Linked DNA regions of Rhodopseudomonas palustris. The protein of the gene in region 2 binds, or shares a complex with, the protein of the main gene of each other region. Links are inferred from orthologs where the notes say so. Each region holds a gene or a part of one and is shown on either strand. Other genes may lie near its edges. The genes, in order: trxA and RPPS3_RS22835.

The links.
Region 1: the proteins of RPPS3_RS22835 (region 2) and trxA are in contact, whole or in part, in an NMR structure (PDB 2IPA), measured with the Bacillus subtilis proteins. The link is inferred for Rhodopseudomonas palustris from one-to-one orthologs.

What each region holds. Positions count from the first base shown.
Region 1 is NZ_CP019966.1:80,284-87,953, forward strand. What follows is about bases 1-2,749. They hold trxA (thioredoxin), read right to left. Parts: upstream 1,661-2,749; coding sequence 1,340-1,660; downstream 1-1,339. Other genes in these bases: RPPS3_RS00380 (bifunctional folylpolyglutamate synthase/dihydrofolate synthase), read left to right, coding at 1-84; RPPS3_RS00385 (ATP-dependent DNA ligase), read right to left, coding at 94-1,155; addA (double-strand break repair helicase AddA), read right to left, coding at 1,757-2,749. Outside these bases: more of addA, read right to left, coding at 2,750-5,242; double-strand break repair protein AddB, read right to left, coding at 5,239-7,670. UniProt on the Bacillus subtilis protein: Participates in various redox reactions through the reversible oxidation of its active center dithiol to a disulfide and catalyzes dithiol-disulfide exchange reactions.
Region 2 is NZ_CP019966.1:4,914,157-4,922,021, reverse strand. What follows is about bases 2,804-5,747. They hold RPPS3_RS22835 (low molecular weight phosphatase family protein), read left to right. Parts: upstream 2,804-4,013; coding sequence 4,014-4,481; downstream 4,482-5,747. Other genes in these bases: RPPS3_RS22830 (AAA family ATPase), read left to right, coding at 4,805-5,747; RPPS3_RS22840 (UPF0262 family protein), read left to right, coding at 3,464-3,955; hisD (histidinol dehydrogenase), read left to right, coding at 2,804-3,467. Outside these bases: RPPS3_RS22860 (DUF3551 domain-containing protein), read left to right, coding at 1-133; murA (UDP-N-acetylglucosamine 1-carboxyvinyltransferase), read left to right, coding at 283-1,572; RPPS3_RS22850 (DUF2948 family protein), read left to right, coding at 1,592-2,047; more of hisD, read left to right, coding at 2,172-2,803; more of RPPS3_RS22830, read left to right, coding at 5,748-5,971; RPPS3_RS22825 (Maf-like protein), read left to right, coding at 6,068-6,691; DNA gyrase inhibitor YacG, read left to right, coding at 6,681-6,863; RPPS3_RS22810 (hypothetical protein), read right to left, coding at 7,298-7,865. UniProt on the Bacillus subtilis protein: Catalyzes the reduction of arsenate [As(V)] to arsenite [As(III)]. In vitro, can dephosphorylate para-nitrophenyl phosphate (pNPP).

The DNA.
Region 1 (7,670 bases), 4.8 Mb from region 2 along the record:
GAACTCCCGCCGCGGATCCTGATCACCGGATCATTGTATCTCGCCGGCCATGTGCTGAACCTCAACGGCACACCACCGAACTAATCGTTCGGCTCACGCCAGCAGCTTGATCGGATCGACCTGCTTCTGCGCGAGCTGGTCCATCGTGCATTGCCGCGGCGCCTTGTCGGGGCGCCAGCGCAAGAGGCTGGTGCCGTGGCGGAAGCGTTCGCCGCTGAAATGATCGTAGCAGACTTCGACCACCAGCTTCGGAGCAAGCGGCTGCCACTCGGCCGAGCGCGCCGTCGACCATCGGCTGGGGCCGCCCGGCGCATTGCCGGTGAAACCCTCGCCGGGCAGCTCTTCGAGCTTGTCGGTCAGCGCCGGTTTCTCGGTCCGCTTCAGCGCCGAGGTGAAGCCGACGTGATGCAGCAGGCCGGCCTTGTCATAGAGACCGAGCAACAGCGAGCCGACCACCTTGCGGCCGTTAAGCGGCGCGCTGGCGTAGCGGAAGCCACCGACCACGCAATCGGCGCTGCGAAACTTCTTGATCTTCTGCATGCCGTCGCGATTGCCGGACTGGTAGGCGAGGTCGCGCCGCTTGGCGATCACGCCGTCGGAGCCGCCGCCGGCCTGCGCCAGCCACTTCGCGGCCTGCTTGTCACTGGTGGTGGCCGGCGACAGCCGGAACGTCGGATGGCCCTTGAACTGCGCTTTCGCAAAGACTTCGAGCGCCTTGCGCCGCTGCGTCAGCGGCTGCGCCGCCAGCGCGTCGTCGCGCGGGCTCGCTAACAGATCGAACACCAACAGCAGCGCCGACGTCTCGACCGAGAGCTTGTTCACCCGGCTCGCGGCAGGGTGAATCCGCTGCAGCAGCGCATCGAACGAAAACCTCCGCCCCTGCGGCACGACGATCTCGCCGTCGAGCACGAAGCGCTCGGCCTTCAGCTGCAGCGCCGCCGCAACTAATTCGGGGAAGTAGCGGGTGAGGTCTTCCCCCGATTTCGACCACAGCGCGACAGCATCGCCGCTCCGTACCATCAGGCAGCGAAAGCCGTCCCATTTCGGCTCGTATTGCCATTGCGGTCCGCTCGGAATCGCATCGACCGACCGCGCCTCCATCGGCGCGAGCGGCGCGGCGCGGGTCTTGGTGATGGATGATTTCCGCTCAGCCACGATACGAACCCACTGGTTGCGAATGGCCCCATCCCCGTCATGGCGAGCGTAGCGAAGCAATCCAGCGCGCCGAGCACGGGGCTGGATTGCTTCGTCGCTTCGCTCCTCGCAATGACGAGAGGCCGAAACGCAAAACGGCCGGCGGAATGCCGGCCGTTTCAGAACGTTCGTGGCGCGTCCGAGTTCAGACCGCTGCGCTGATCCACTGCTGCAGCTTGGCCTTCGGCGCGGCGCCGACCTGGCGCGAGGCCATCTCGCCGCCCTTGAAGATCATCAGGGTCGGGATCGACATCACGCCGTACTTCGAGGCAGTGACCGGGCTCTCGTCGACGTTGAGCTTCACGATCTTGACCTTGTCGCCCATCGCCCCGGCGATTTCGTCGAGCGCCGGCGCGATCATGCGGCACGGGCCACACCACTCGGCCCAGAAGTCCACCACCACAGGCCCCTGGGCGTTGAGAACCTCGTTTTCGAAATCGGCGTCTGACACCTTACCAACGGCCATAGGATACCTCGTGAAACCGGATGAAGAGCGGCGGCGGGAATCGCGCCGTGATGACGGGTGAACGTAGGAACGCGCCGCGGTGCGGTCAAGCACGGCTCACGGCACCGTCAGATCGGCCTGCTCCGCGTCCAGCGCAGAGGCCGAAATCTCCATTATTTCAGCGACTTCGGTCCAGAGCAGAGCGGCCCGGACGGTGCGCTGTGGATAGATCGCGCCGAGCACCGCCCGGTAGCGGGCGAGCTGGCGGACGTAACTGCGCGGCGCCTCGGCCTCGACCCGCGGCGGCGCGTGGTTGGTCTTGTAATCGACGATCAGGACTTCGGTTTCGGTCACCACCAAGCGGTCGATCTGGCCGGACACCAGCACCGGCCCGCCGCGCCGCTGCAGCCGGCCGACAATCGGCACCTCGGCGCGGCTGCCTGGACCGAACACCGCCGCAAACCTGGCATCGGCAATCAGCCCGAGGACCTGGGCGGCGAGCGCGCCGCGCTCCTCCTCGCTCCAGTCCGCCGCGTTGCGGGCGAGGAAACGTCCAGCGGCGGCGGAGCGATCGGCCGCGGCGATCTCCGGCAGCGATTGCAGCAGCCGGTGCACCAGCGTGCCGCGCTGCAGCGCGCGGCTGCGACTGGCGTCGGATTCCCCTGGCCGCAACCGGCGCCGATCATCATCGTCGGCATCCGAGGGCCGCAGCACCTGTTCGGCGGACGGCAAGCCGGGCGCCGGCCGGCGCAGCCAGTCCGGCAGGGACGGTGCCGCGGTCTCGTGGCTCGGCGCCGCCTGGCCGGTTTCCTCGATCACGTCCTCCGGCCGGCAATAGCGCTTGATCACGCCGTCGGGCGGGACCGGCTGCATCACCAGCCCGGAGGATTCCAGCCCTTTGCTGATCAGGTCGTACCAGGAATGCGGCCGCACTTCGTTGCGATTGCCCGGCATGCAGCCGCCGACGATCAGCCGGTCGGCCGCGCGGGTCATCGCGACATAGAGCAGCCGGCGATACTCGTCCTCGGTCTCCTCGATCATCGTGCTGCGCGCCTGCTCGACGACGCTCGGATCGTCGGCCTTGCGGCCCGCCCACACCATCGCGGCGACCGAGCCCGGCGCGGCGTTGCCGCCCGGCAGCCGGATCAGATTGAGCCGCTGGGTGTCGGCCGGCGACGAGGTGGTGTCGATCAGGAACACCACCGGCGCTTCCAACCCCTTGGCGCCGTGCACCGTCATCACCCGGACTTCGTCGCGGGAGATCTCCATGTCGCGCTTGATCTCGGTGTCGGCCTCACGCAGCCACGCCATAAAGCCCTGCAGCGACGGCGCGCGCTTCTGCTCGAAGCTCAACGCCAGTTCGAGAAATTCGTCGAGCGCATCATTGGCCTCCGGCCCGAGCCGGCGCAGGATTCGGGCGCGGCCGCTGTCGCTGCCATCGCCGCCGAGCAGCCAGGCGTAGAATCCGAACGGCGTTTCGGCTTGCGCCCGTGCCGCGTAGCTCTCCAGCCGGCGCTGCACGGCCGCAAACTTCTGATCGCCCGCGGCATGATCGGCGAGCGCGGCACGGAGCGAGCCCTTGCGCTGCCAGGCCAGCTTGAACAGGTCGTCGTCATCGAGCCCGAACAGCGGGCTCTTCAGCGCCACTGCGAGAGCCAGATCATCCTGCGGCAGCAGCAGCGCATCGGCGAGGTTCATCAGGTCGATGATCGCGATGTGCTCGGTCAGCTTCAGCCGGTCGGCGCCCGCGACCGGAATGCCGCCGCGCTTCAGCGCCTGGATCACCGCGTCGAACGCCGAACCGCGCCGCCGCACCAGGATCAGCACGTCGCCATAGCTCAGCGGCCGGCGTCGTCCCATCGGACCGGTCTGGGTGCCGCGCGCGATCAGTGCACCGATCTCGGCCCGCACCTTGTCGGCAAGCCGGACCTCGGGACTGGTTTCGGACACCGCATCGAACGGCGCCTGCCAGCCTTCGATTTGCTGACGATCGTCCGGCACTTCGAGCGGCCACAGATCGATCAGGCTCGGCCCGGCATCGGCGAGCGACTGATGCAGCGGATAGGTCGAGTCGGCGTGGATGCTGCGGTAGATCGCCGGGTCACGAAATACGTGATCGACCGATTGCAGGATCGCCGCACCGGAGCGGAACGAGTAGTTGAACGAAACCTTCTCGAAGGTCAGGCCGGCGCCGGTGAACCGCCGCTGCAACAGGTCACGCCACTCGGCGAACTCCTTCGGCACCGCGCCCTGGAACGAGAAGATCGACTGCTTCTCGTCGCCGACCGCGAAGATAGTGCGCCGGACGCCGTCGCGGGCACCCTCGCCAGCGGTGAATTCGTCGATCAGCCGGGCGACGATCTTCCACTGCTTCGGCGACGTATCCTGCGCCTCGTCGATCAGCACGTCATCGACGCCGCGGTCGAGCTTGAAATGCACCCACCCGGCCGCGCCGCTGTCGAGCATCGCCAGCGTCTTGTCGATCAGGTCGTCGTAATCGAGCAGACCGCGTTCGCGCTTCTCTCGCGCGATGTTGCCCGCGACCTGCGCGGCGATCACCAGCAGCGCTCGCGTGCGTTCGCGCAATGCCAATGCGCGGCGTCGCTCGAGCAGCCCGGCAAGCCGGGCGCCTTCGCGCTGCAGCCTTTCGGCGAGGCCGGGCGCGCCGTCGCCGAGCTTCTTGGTGATAAGGCTTTTGCGCAGGCCGCTATCCTTGGTGAAGAACACCTGGAGATAGGCCTCGATCTGCGCCGCATCGGCCAGCGCCAGCGCGGCACGCAACCGCCTGCCCTGCGCCTGATCGTTGGCGCTACCGCCTTCGAAGGTCGCCGCGACCGCAGCCCATTCCGATCGCGGCAGGTTCGGGCCGTCGACGATGTCGCGATCGGCCGCTTCACAGCTATCGTCCGGCGCCACGCCGAGGGTCGCGGACAATTGCGCCATCGCGCGTTCGACGCTGCCGGCCTGCGCCACCCACGCCATGAAGCGATCGCGGCTCATGCAGGCTTCCTGCACCACATCGCGGAAGGTGACGTCGGCGGCGCTGGTCATCGCGAACGCCAGTGCGCGCCCGGCGTCACTCTCCGGCGCCGCGGCGGCGCGCAGCAGCACGTCGAGGCTCGCGCGCTGCATCAGTTCGGCCTGATCGCGGTCGTCGAGCACGCTGAACCGAGCCGGCACGTTGGCCTCGAACGGAAACTGCTGCAGCAACCGGGTGCACAGCGCGTGGATGGTCTGCACCTTCAGCCCGCCGGGCGTCTCCAACGCGCAGGCAAATAGTTTTCGCGCCTGTGCCAATAGCGAAGGACCGACCGTTTTGACGCCGGTGGCGCGGATCGCGTCGGCCAGCGCGTCGTCGTCGAGCTTCACCCAGTGGCCGAGCGTGGTGAACACCCGCTCAGCCATGTTGGCGGCGGCCGCCTTGGTGAAGGTGATACACAGGATGCGCTCCGGCGAAACGCCGTCGAGCAGCAGCCGGATCACGCGCTGCACCAGCACATGGGTCTTGCCAGAGCCGGCGTTGGCGGAGACGAACACCGATGCCGACGGATCGGAGGCGATCTCCTGCCGGGCGCGGGCTTCGTTGGGAATGACACGGCTCATGACGACGTGTCTCCGCGACCGCCGGCCGCCGACCATTCCTTGATCCGCGCCAGATCATCATAGGTGCCGTAGCGCTGCGACCACATCGACAGCACCAGCGAGCGATAGGGCTGCTTCTCGTCCTCGAAGCGGCGGACTAATCCTTCCAGCTTGGCACGCGCCTCATCCGCGGCATCGTCAGGGTGCTGCGGCTCGTCCTTGCGTTCGATCTTGAGTTCCAGCACGCGCTCATCGCCCGGCGGCGTATTGCCGCTGAGCTTGACGTAAGTGAGCTCGCTCACTGAGGCGGCAGCCGGAATATCCGCAAAGCCACCGTCGCGCAGAATTGCCGCCTCCAGTGTGAGCTGCGGCGACAGCCCCATTCGCACCTGCTTGCCGGTCGGCGGATGGCCGGTCTTGTAGTCGAGGATCGCGTAGCTGCCGTCGTCGCGCCGTTCGATGCGGTCGGCGCGCGCCGACAGTTCGAAATTTCGCTCTCCACCAAGCGGGATCATCAGCGTGCCGCGGCGCTCCGCCTGCACCTGCACGACCCCGGTGCGGCGCTGCTGCTCCCACGCGGCAAACCAGGTGGCGATCCGCAGGAAGCGCGGCCACCACAGCGCGCGGGCCTCGGCATGATCCATCAGCGGCGCAAAGTGTTTTTGGCCGATTTGGCGCAGCGCCGTCACCGGATCGTCCGGCAGAGCTTCCTGGTAGCGCTCGGTGAATTCGCCGAGCGCCGCATGGATCGCCGAGCCGCGATCGGCGCCCGACAGCGGCATGTCGACCGGATCGAGCGGCGACAGGCGCAGGATGTACTTGGCGTAGATCGTGTACGGATCGCGCAGCCAATCCTCGATCGCCGTCACCGGCAGTTTCAGCGGCCGTGCGATCCGCGGCGGCCTCGGTGCAGGCTGCGCGATCGGCGCCACGCTCTCAGGGCGATCGAGTTCGTGCGTGTAGTCGAGATAAGTCTGCCCGCGCGCCTTCATCGCCTTCCAGCGATCTTCTCCGGCGACCGCTTCGAGCCGGTGCAGGAAGCGCGACGCCACCGCGGGCGCACCGCCGACCTTGGCGGCGTGGGTGATGAATACCTCATCGGCGCCGAGCGCCTGCGCGAAGTCGTGTGCCGACAGGCCGATGCGGCGCTCCGGCAGATCGAGGCCCAGTTCGTGCCGCATCGGGCGGCTCAGCCATGGGTCGATCCGCGGTGCCGGCGGCCAGACACCCTCGACCAGGCCGCCGAGCACAACCCGGTCCTGCTGCGTCAGACGCGCTTCGAGCGGACCGTAAATGCGGATCGGCGCTTCGGCACGTTCGGGACGGCGGACTACGCGATCGCCGAACGCGGTCTCGAACACTTCGCCATAGTCGCGCGCCGCGGCCAATACGCCACTCGCCGGTCCAACTGCGGCGAGATCGTCGAATGCCCGCAGCAGTGCCGAACCTTGCGGGCCTTCGAACGCTTCGACGATGCCGTCATGATCGGCCGTCAACGCCTTCAAGACGTCGCGATGTCGCGCGCTGATCTCGCACAGATCGAGCGGGCTCGGTCCGAACGTCTCCAAGGGCGCGAGCGCGGCCTTGAACTCGGCGATCAGTTGCTGCGCTTCGTCGAGGCTCGGTTCGGACAACCGCGTGCGCGGCTCGGACGGATGCAGCGCGCTGGCCTCGCCGCGCTTCAGCTTGGCAAGCTCGTCGCGGAAGATCGCGAATTCTTTGGTAAGCCCGTCGCAGCCGGCGGGTGGCCGAGGCCCGCGCAGCAGCGCCAGCTCCAGCGTCTCGATCGCGCTACGCCAGCCATGGTCGTGGCGGCCGAGCCGCAGCAGCGGATGCTTGAGCAGCGCCAGCAGCGTCGCCGGTTCGCAGCCTTCGAGCGCAGTCTCGGCCGCGAGTCGTGCGAAGATGCCGGGCTGCGTTTCCATCAGCGAGTCGCCGCCGGAATCGTCGACCGGCAGATGCCAGCGGCCGAGCGCGGCGACGACGCGGCGCGCCAACGCGCGATCCGGCGTGACCAGCGCTGCGGTCTTGCCCTGCTCACGTGCCTCGCGCAGCACCACCGCGATCGCCAGCGCCTCGGCTTCCGAATTCGGCGCTTGGATCAGCGTCAGTCCGTCAGTGCCTTCACCGATCAGGCGATAGACCTCGGTGTCCTTCAGCCGGTCGTGCCACACCGCCGTCGCCGACGACGGCCGTAGCGCCTCGGAGGCGAGGAGTTCGCGGCCGTGCCGCGCCGGCGTGCCGAGTTGCTGCACATCCCGTCGTGTCACGCCCATCCGGTCGAGCAGGCCATGCATGGCGTATTGCGGATGGTTCGGCGATGGCGGCGTGCCGAGCTTGCCCTGCCGGTCGCGGCTGCCGCCGATCAGATCCCACGCCGCATTGTCGAGATCGACATCGAGGCCGGGTAGCACCACCGCGCCGTGAGGCAATCGCGCGATCGCGGTGA
Region 2 (7,865 bases):
CTGCAATTACGCCTCGTATGGGCAGTGCCGGGCCGCTGCCTCGGGCCGGCTGGCCGATTGCATCGTCAACCCGCGGGCTGCGTTCCGCGAGCCGCGCCACCGCGACTACCGGACCTACGGCCAGCGCTGGTAAGGCGGATTTCGGCCCCTCGTCGACAAAGCCGGCAGGCCGCTCAGGGCCTGCCGCGACCGCCCCGCCCTTGAAATCGCCTCAAATTCCACGCTTTTGCCACGGGCGGCGCTCCTGCCGTATAATTCCACAGCAAATCAGCGGGAATCGGCATGGATCGGATCAAGATCATCGGCGGCAACGAGTTGCGGGGCACTATCCCGATTTCGGGGGCCAAGAACGCGGCGCTGCCCCTGATGATCGCGGCCCTGCTCACCGACGAGACCCTGATCCTCGACAATGTGCCGCGGCTCGCCGACGTCGCGCTGCTGCAGCGGATCCTCGGCAACCATGGGCTCGACATCATGGCGGCGGGCAAGCGCCCGGGCGATCATGAATATCAGGGCCAGACCCTGCACATCTCCGCCAAGACCATCGTCGACACCACCGCGCCCTATGATCTGGTGTCGAAGATGCGCGCCAGCTTCTGGGTGATCGCGCCGCTGGTGGCGCGGATGCATGAAGCAAAGGTGTCGCTGCCGGGCGGCTGTGCGATCGGCACCCGGCCGGTCGACCTGTTGATCATGGCGTTGGAAAAGCTCGGCGCCGAGATCACGATCGACGGCGGCTACGTCATCGCCAAGGCGCCGGGCGGCCTCAAAGGCGCGACCATCACGTTTCCCAAGGTCACGGTCAGCGGCACCCATGTGGCGGTGATGGCGGCGGCGCTCGCCAAGGGCACCACCATCATCGACAACGCCGCCTGCGAGCCGGAGATCGTCGACGTCGCCGACTGCCTCAACAAGATGGGCGCCAAGATCACCGGCGCCGGCACGCCGCGCATCACCATAGAGGGCGTCGCCAAGCTGCACGGCGCACGCCACACCGTGCTGCCGGACCGGATCGAGACCGGCACCTATGCGATGGCGGTGGCGATGGCCGGCGGCGAGGTCCAGCTCTCCGGTGCCCGTCCCGAGCTGCTGCAGGCGGCGCTCGACGTGCTGAGCCAGGCTGGCGCCACCATCACGGTCAACAACGACGGCATCAAGGTTTCGCGCAACGGCGCCGGCATCAGCCCGGTGACCGTCACCACCGCGCCGTTCCCGGGCTTCCCGACCGATCTGCAGGCGCAGCTGATGGCGCTGATGACCCGCGCCAAGGGCGCCTCGCACATCACCGAGACGATCTTCGAAAACCGTTTCATGCACGTCCAGGAGCTGGCGCGGTTCGGCGCCAAGATCTCGCTCGACGGCGAGACCGCGACCATCGACGGCGTTGATCGGCTGCGCGGCGCACCGGTGATGGCGACCGACCTGCGTGCCTCGGTGTCGCTGGTGATCGCGGCGCTCGCCGCCGAAGGCGAGACCATGGTCAACCGCATCTATCATCTCGACCGCGGTTTCGAACGGCTCGAAGAGAAGCTGTCGGCCTGCGGCGCGAATATCGAGCGCATCAGCGGCTGACGCCGCGAAGGGGCCGGCCGTGGGCGATCTCAAGCTGCTTGCCTTCGATCCCGACGATCTTGCGGTGATCTCCGCGCATGTGCAGGACGCCCGGGTCGAGATCGGCGATATCGTCTGGCGCCAGGCCGAGAAGCGCCTGGTGATCGGCCTCCACCGGCTCGACTGGGAGCAGACGCTGTCGGGCGAACCGGTCCCCGGCCGCTTGATCGCGGCGCTGCGGTTCGAGCGCGTGCTGGCCTGCAAGTCGCGCGCGATCGACATGAACGCCAAGGATGAGGCGCTCGAATTGATCGGCCTCGAATTTTACATCGCGCCGGAGCCGCCCGGCGGCAGCGTGGTGCTGATGTTCTCCCGCGGCGGCATGCTGCGCCTCGACGTCGAATGCCTCGAATGCGCCCTGACCGATCTCGGTCCGGACGCGCTCGGCGTCGGCGATGGCGAGGCTCCGCCGGAAAACCTCGGTGGACTCGGCTGAGTGCGCTGCAGGGTCGCTCCGCGGTGTCCGCCAAACCCCGCAGGTTATGAGGGTTGACGGCGGTAAGGCGCCGCGCCATTGAGCAGAGGCCGCCCCGCCGCAGCCGCCTGCCGGATCAATCGACATGCCCCTTCGTCTCGATAACGCCAGTCCCGATTTTGCTTCCAAATTCAAAGCCTTCCTGGCGATGAAGCGGGAGGTCGCGGCGGATATCGAGGCCGCCACCCGCGCCATCGTCGACGATGTGGCGCATCGCGGCGACGCTGCCCTGCTCGAGGCGACCGAGAAGTTCGACCGGCTGACGCTGGATGCCGCCGGCATGCGGATCAGCGAGGACGAGGTCGAAGCCGCCGTGAAGGCGTGCGATTCCGAGACGGTCGACGCGCTGAAGCTGGCGCGTGACCGCATCGAGTTCTTCCATCGCCGGCAGCTGCCGAAGGACGATCGCTTCACCGATCCGCTCGGTGTCGAGCTCGGCTGGCGCTGGAGCCCGATCGAAGCGGTCGGCCTGTACGTGCCCGGCGGCACCGCGGCCTATCCGTCGTCGGTGCTGATGAATGCGATTCCGGCTAAGGTTGCCGGGGTGGAGCGTGTGGTGATGGTGGTGCCGTCGCCCGGCGGCACGCTCAATCCGCTGGTGCTGGCTGCGGCGAAGCTCGGCGGTGCGACCGAGATCTACCGCATCGGCGGCGCCCAGGCGGTGGCCGCGCTGGCCTATGGCACCGCGACGATTCAGCCGGTTGCCAAGATCGTCGGCCCCGGCAACGCCTATGTGGCCGCTGCCAAGCGCCTGGTGTTCGGCCGCGTCGGCATCGACATGATCGCCGGCCCGTCGGAAGTCGTCGTGGTCGCCGACAAGACCGCCAATCCGGATTGGATCGCGGCCGATCTGCTGGCGCAGGCCGAGCACGACGCCAATGCGCAATCGATTCTGATTACCGATAGCGCGGTGCTCGCCGCCGACGTCGAACGCGCGGTCGCGGCGCAGCTCAACACGCTGTCGCGGGTCAAGATCGCGCGCGCCTCGTGGGACGAGTTCGGCGCCATCATCAAGGTCGCCAAGCTCGACGACGCGATCCCGCTCGCCAACGCGATTGCGGCCGAGCATCTCGAGATCATGACCGCCGATCCGGAAGCGTTCGCCGCCAAGGTTCGCAACGCCGGCGCGATCTTCCTCGGCGGCCATACGCCGGAAGCGATCGGCGATTATGTCGGCGGCTCCAATCACGTACTGCCGACCGCGCGCTCGGCGCGGTTCTCGTCGGGCCTCGGCGTGCTCGACTTCATGAAGCGCACCTCGATCCTGAAGTGCGGCCCCGAACAGCTCGCCGCGCTCGGCCCGGCCGCGATGGCGCTCGGCAAGGCCGAAGGATTGGACGCGCATGCGCGATCGGTGGGACTGCGTCTGAATCAGCGATGAGCAATCCGGAACCAGACGATTCCAACAATCGCATCGTCGCGGTGACGCTCGACGAGGAATCGATCGGGCGCTCGGGACCGGACATCGAGCACGAGCGCGCCATCGCGATTTACGACCTGGTCGAAAAGAACCTGTTCGCGCCCGAGGGCGCGGGTGAGGGGCCGTTCACGCTGCACATCGGCATCACCGGCAACCGGCTGATGTTCGACATCCGCCGCGAGGATGGTGCGCCGGTGATCACCCATCTGCTGTCGCTGACGCCGTTCCGCCGCATCGTGAAGGACTACTTCATGATCTGCGACAGCTACTATCAGGCGATCCGCACCGCCACGCCCGACAAGATCGAAGCCATCGACATGGGCCGCCGCGGCATCCACGACGAAGGCTCGCGCACGCTGCAGGAGCGGCTGGCCGGCAAGGTCCGTATCGATTTCGAGACCGCGCGGCGGCTGTTCACGCTGATTTCCGTGCTGCACTGGAAGGGCTGATGATGCACGGCGCGCGCGGGGCAACCTGGCGTGGGCCGAGCGGCGGCGGACGATGGTGATGACACCGCCGTCGCGGACCGGCCTGCCGCACGCGGTGCTGTTCGCCTGCGGCATGAACAGCGTGCGCTCGCCGATGGCCGAAGCGATGCTGCGCGGCATCGCGCCGCGCACGATGTATGTGCGCTCCGCCGGCGTGAAGACTCACGAGCTCGATCCATTCGCCGTGGCGGTGATGGCCGAGCGCGGTCTCGACATCTCCAAGCACAAGCCGACCACTCTCGAAGAGCTCGACGATTACGAGGGGCTGAACTTCGACCTGATCGTCACGCTGTCGCCGGAGGCGCACCACAAGGCGCTGGAGTTGACCCGTGCCCACGCGGTCGACGTCGAATACTGGCCGACCTACGATCCCACCGGCACCGAAGGCAACCGCGAACAGAAGCTCGCCGCCTACCGCGAAGTCGCCGACTCCCTGATGCAACGCATCTACAAACGCTTCGGCCGCCACAGCGGCGGGAACGAGTAGTTGTGAGCCGGTGATCTGTTCCGGTCAAACATTACCCTGTTTCGCGCTGCGCATTGAGTAGTCTCACCTCTTCACGTCTGTCATCCGCCGCGCGCCGCCAGGCGCGACCCCGGAATCCCGAGCTTGTGGATCACGGCCCCCCTGCACATCGAGCTTTCGGGTTCGCTCGCTGCGCGAGCGCCCCGGAATGACGTTCCGCGCGGGGGGAAGGGCGCAAGCATGCAAAGAGAAGCGCGCCCACTTCGCAGACTGCGGCTCCGTGCTTTGGCCGCTCGCTCGGTATCTGCTATCCATCAAGCGCTAGTACACGATCGGAAATCGCAATGATCACGCGTCTCGCTGTCTCGGGCTATCGATCGCTGCGTGATGTTCGGCTGTCGCTCGGGCCGCTGAATGTCGTCACCGGCGCCAACGGCACCGGCAAGTCGAGCCTGTATCGCGCGTTGCGGCTGCTCGCCGAGATCGCGCAGGGGCGGGTGATTCAATCGCTGGCCGCCGAGGGCGGCTTGCCGTCGACGCTGTGGGCCGGGCCCGAGACGCTGTCGCGCACGATGAAACGCGGCGTTCATCCGGTGCAGGGGACGACGCGCAGCACCCGCATTGCAATCAAGCTCGGGTTCTCTGGCCCGGATTACGGCTACGCGATTGATCTCGGCCTGCCGCCGCCGCCGGATGGGCCGCACGCGTCGAGGTTCACGCGCGATCCGGAGATCAAGGTCGAGAGCGTGTGGACCGGCGAACTGCTCGGCCGCGCCAACGCGTTTGCCGAACGGCGCGGTCCGTTCGTGCGGGTGCGCGATGACGGCGGCCAGTGGCGCGAGGTGTATCGGTCGCTGAGCCCCGCCGACAGCATGATGACTCACGGCGCCGATCCGCGCGAGGCGCTCGAGCTGTTGCTGCTGCGCGATCGGATGCGAGACTGGCGATTCTACGATCAGCTGCGTACCGATCGCGATGCGCCGGCGCGGCGGCCGCAGATCGGCACCCGCACGCCGGTGCTCGGCGGCGACGGTGCCGATCTGGCGGCAGCGATCCAGACCATCCTGGAGATCGGCGATCACGAGGCGCTTGCGGCCACTATCGACGATGCCTTTCCGCGTGCGCGGCTGGAGGTGTCCGAGGCCGATGGTTATTTCGAACTGGCGATGGCGCAGCACGGCCTGCTGCGTCCGCTGAAAGCCGCGGAATTGTCGGACGGCACGCTGCGCTATTTGCTGCTGGTCGCCGCGCTGCTGTCGCCGCGGCCGCCCGAGCTGATGATCCTCAACGAGCCTGAGGCCAGCCTGCACCCGGATCTGCTCGCGCCGCTGGCCCGGTTGATCGCCGCAGCCGCGACACGCTCGCAGATCGTTGTGGTGTCGCATGCCGACGGGCTGGTCTCGGCGCTGCGCCGCGAGGCCGACAGCCGCGAGATCGTGCTCGAGAAAGAGCTGAGCGAGACGCTGGTCCGCGATGGTGAGCGTCCATCCTGGAACTGGCCGGCGCGTTGACTGTCCTGCTCTGTGCCCGGCGCCTGTTGTCCCGGCACTCGCCTTCCGATAGGTTCCGCGCTCTCTCCCGCCACCCCGTCGAATCAAAAGTTCCGCATGCTCGGCCGCCCCAAACTCGTTCTCGCCTCCGGCTCGCCGCGACGGCTCGCGCTGCTCAACCAGGCCGGCATCGAGCCCGATGCGCTGCGGCCGGCGGACGTTGACGAAACGCCGATCCGCGGCGAGCTGCCGCGCGCCTGCGCCAACCGGCTGGCCCGCGCCAAGGCTGAGGCGGCGCTGCAGTCGATCCAGCTCGACGACGATCTGCGCGGCTCGTATCTGCTCGCCGCCGACACAGTGGTGGCGGTCGGCCGCCGCATCCTGCCGAAGGCCGAGCTGACCGACGAAGCCTCGCAGTGCCTGCGGCTGCTGTCGGGGCGTAATCACCGCGTCTATACCGCCGTCTGCCTGGTCACGCCCAAGGAGGCGTTCCGGCAACGTCTGGTCGAGACCCGGGTGCGGTTCAAGCGGCTGTCCGAAGAGGACATCGTCGGCTATGTCGGCTCCGGCGAATGGCGCGGCAAGGCCGGCGGCTATGCGGTGCAGGGCATCGCCGGCTCGTTCGTGGTCAAGCTGGTCGGCTCCTACACCAACGTGGTCGGGCTGCCGCTGTATGAGACCATTTCGCTGCTCGGCGGCGAGGGCTTCCCGATCCGCCATGGCTGGCTCAATGCCGGCTGATCCGGTCGAGCGGCCCGCACGCGGCGCCAAGCCCTGCCCGGTGTGCGGCAAGCTGGCGACCGCCGAATCGCACCCGTTCTGCAGCGAGCGCTGCCGCGACGTCGACCTCAATCGCTGGCTGTCCGGCTCCTATGCCATTCCCGGCCGGCCCGCCGACGACGAAGAGGATTGAGCCGGAATTCCGGGCGGCGGCTGTGCGACGATCCGGTGAATTTTTCCCCGGCAAAACACCGTCACGACGGGTGGACAGCGCCGCCGTGTCTGACTATAACCCGGCGCTCCCCCGGTTTCGAACCGGGCGGACGACGCCCAGGTAGCTCAGTTGGTAGAGCATGCGACTGAAAATCGCAGTGTCGGTGGTTCGATCCCGCCCCTGGGCACCATTTTATTGAAGACGTCCATTCCTTCAATAAGTTAAGCCCTATCAGTGTGGTAGACGGCCTGCTCCTCAGCAAAGGTATACGTCACGTTGACGAGGAGTCTCGGACCATCCTTCTTTCCGCCTTTCTGGATGGCAATGAGGGACGCCTTAGAGAAGCCGCGGAAGCTCGCCATTCGCCGAAGAGCGAGGGCCGCGCCAGCAACCGCGCAGCAGATCAATCTGTTCTAAGTAGCATAAGCTTGAGCGGACGGCTCAATCTCAGATTTGTGTACCAAGCGATGCCTGATCCCTAGGTTCGCCTCCAGAGAGTCTCGGAGCTTGAGCAATGCGCTCCATGCTTGCTTTGCGTCGATTTGAGAACGCTCTTGCATCGCCGCAATCAATCCGTTGAGTTCGGCTGCTCTCGGGGCGAGCCAATCCAGTTGTTCTTGCGTGAGCCCGGTTGTGCCTATGTTCCCAGACATTGTCGCCCCGAAGCGCTCCAAAATTCTCGTTCGCTTATTGCCATACAGCGCAAAAATCGCAGCTGTGCTGTTGTGCAGTTCGTCTAGCGCAGCGATTTCGTTGAATAGCTTGTCGTCAATTGAAAGTAAGAGCGCCATTTCTTCGGGCGCGAAATGAATCTCGTCTGTTCCACCCACAATCGGCTGAACGATTTGCCACGGAGCCCCAGTGAGCCCTTGTTTCTGGGCCTGCTCAAAGCAGCCTTGCAGGGCCTTGCCAAGATTCTCCAAGCTCGATGCCAGCTTTATCATCTTGAAGAGCAGAGAATACGCGCGGGCCTTACGTAAA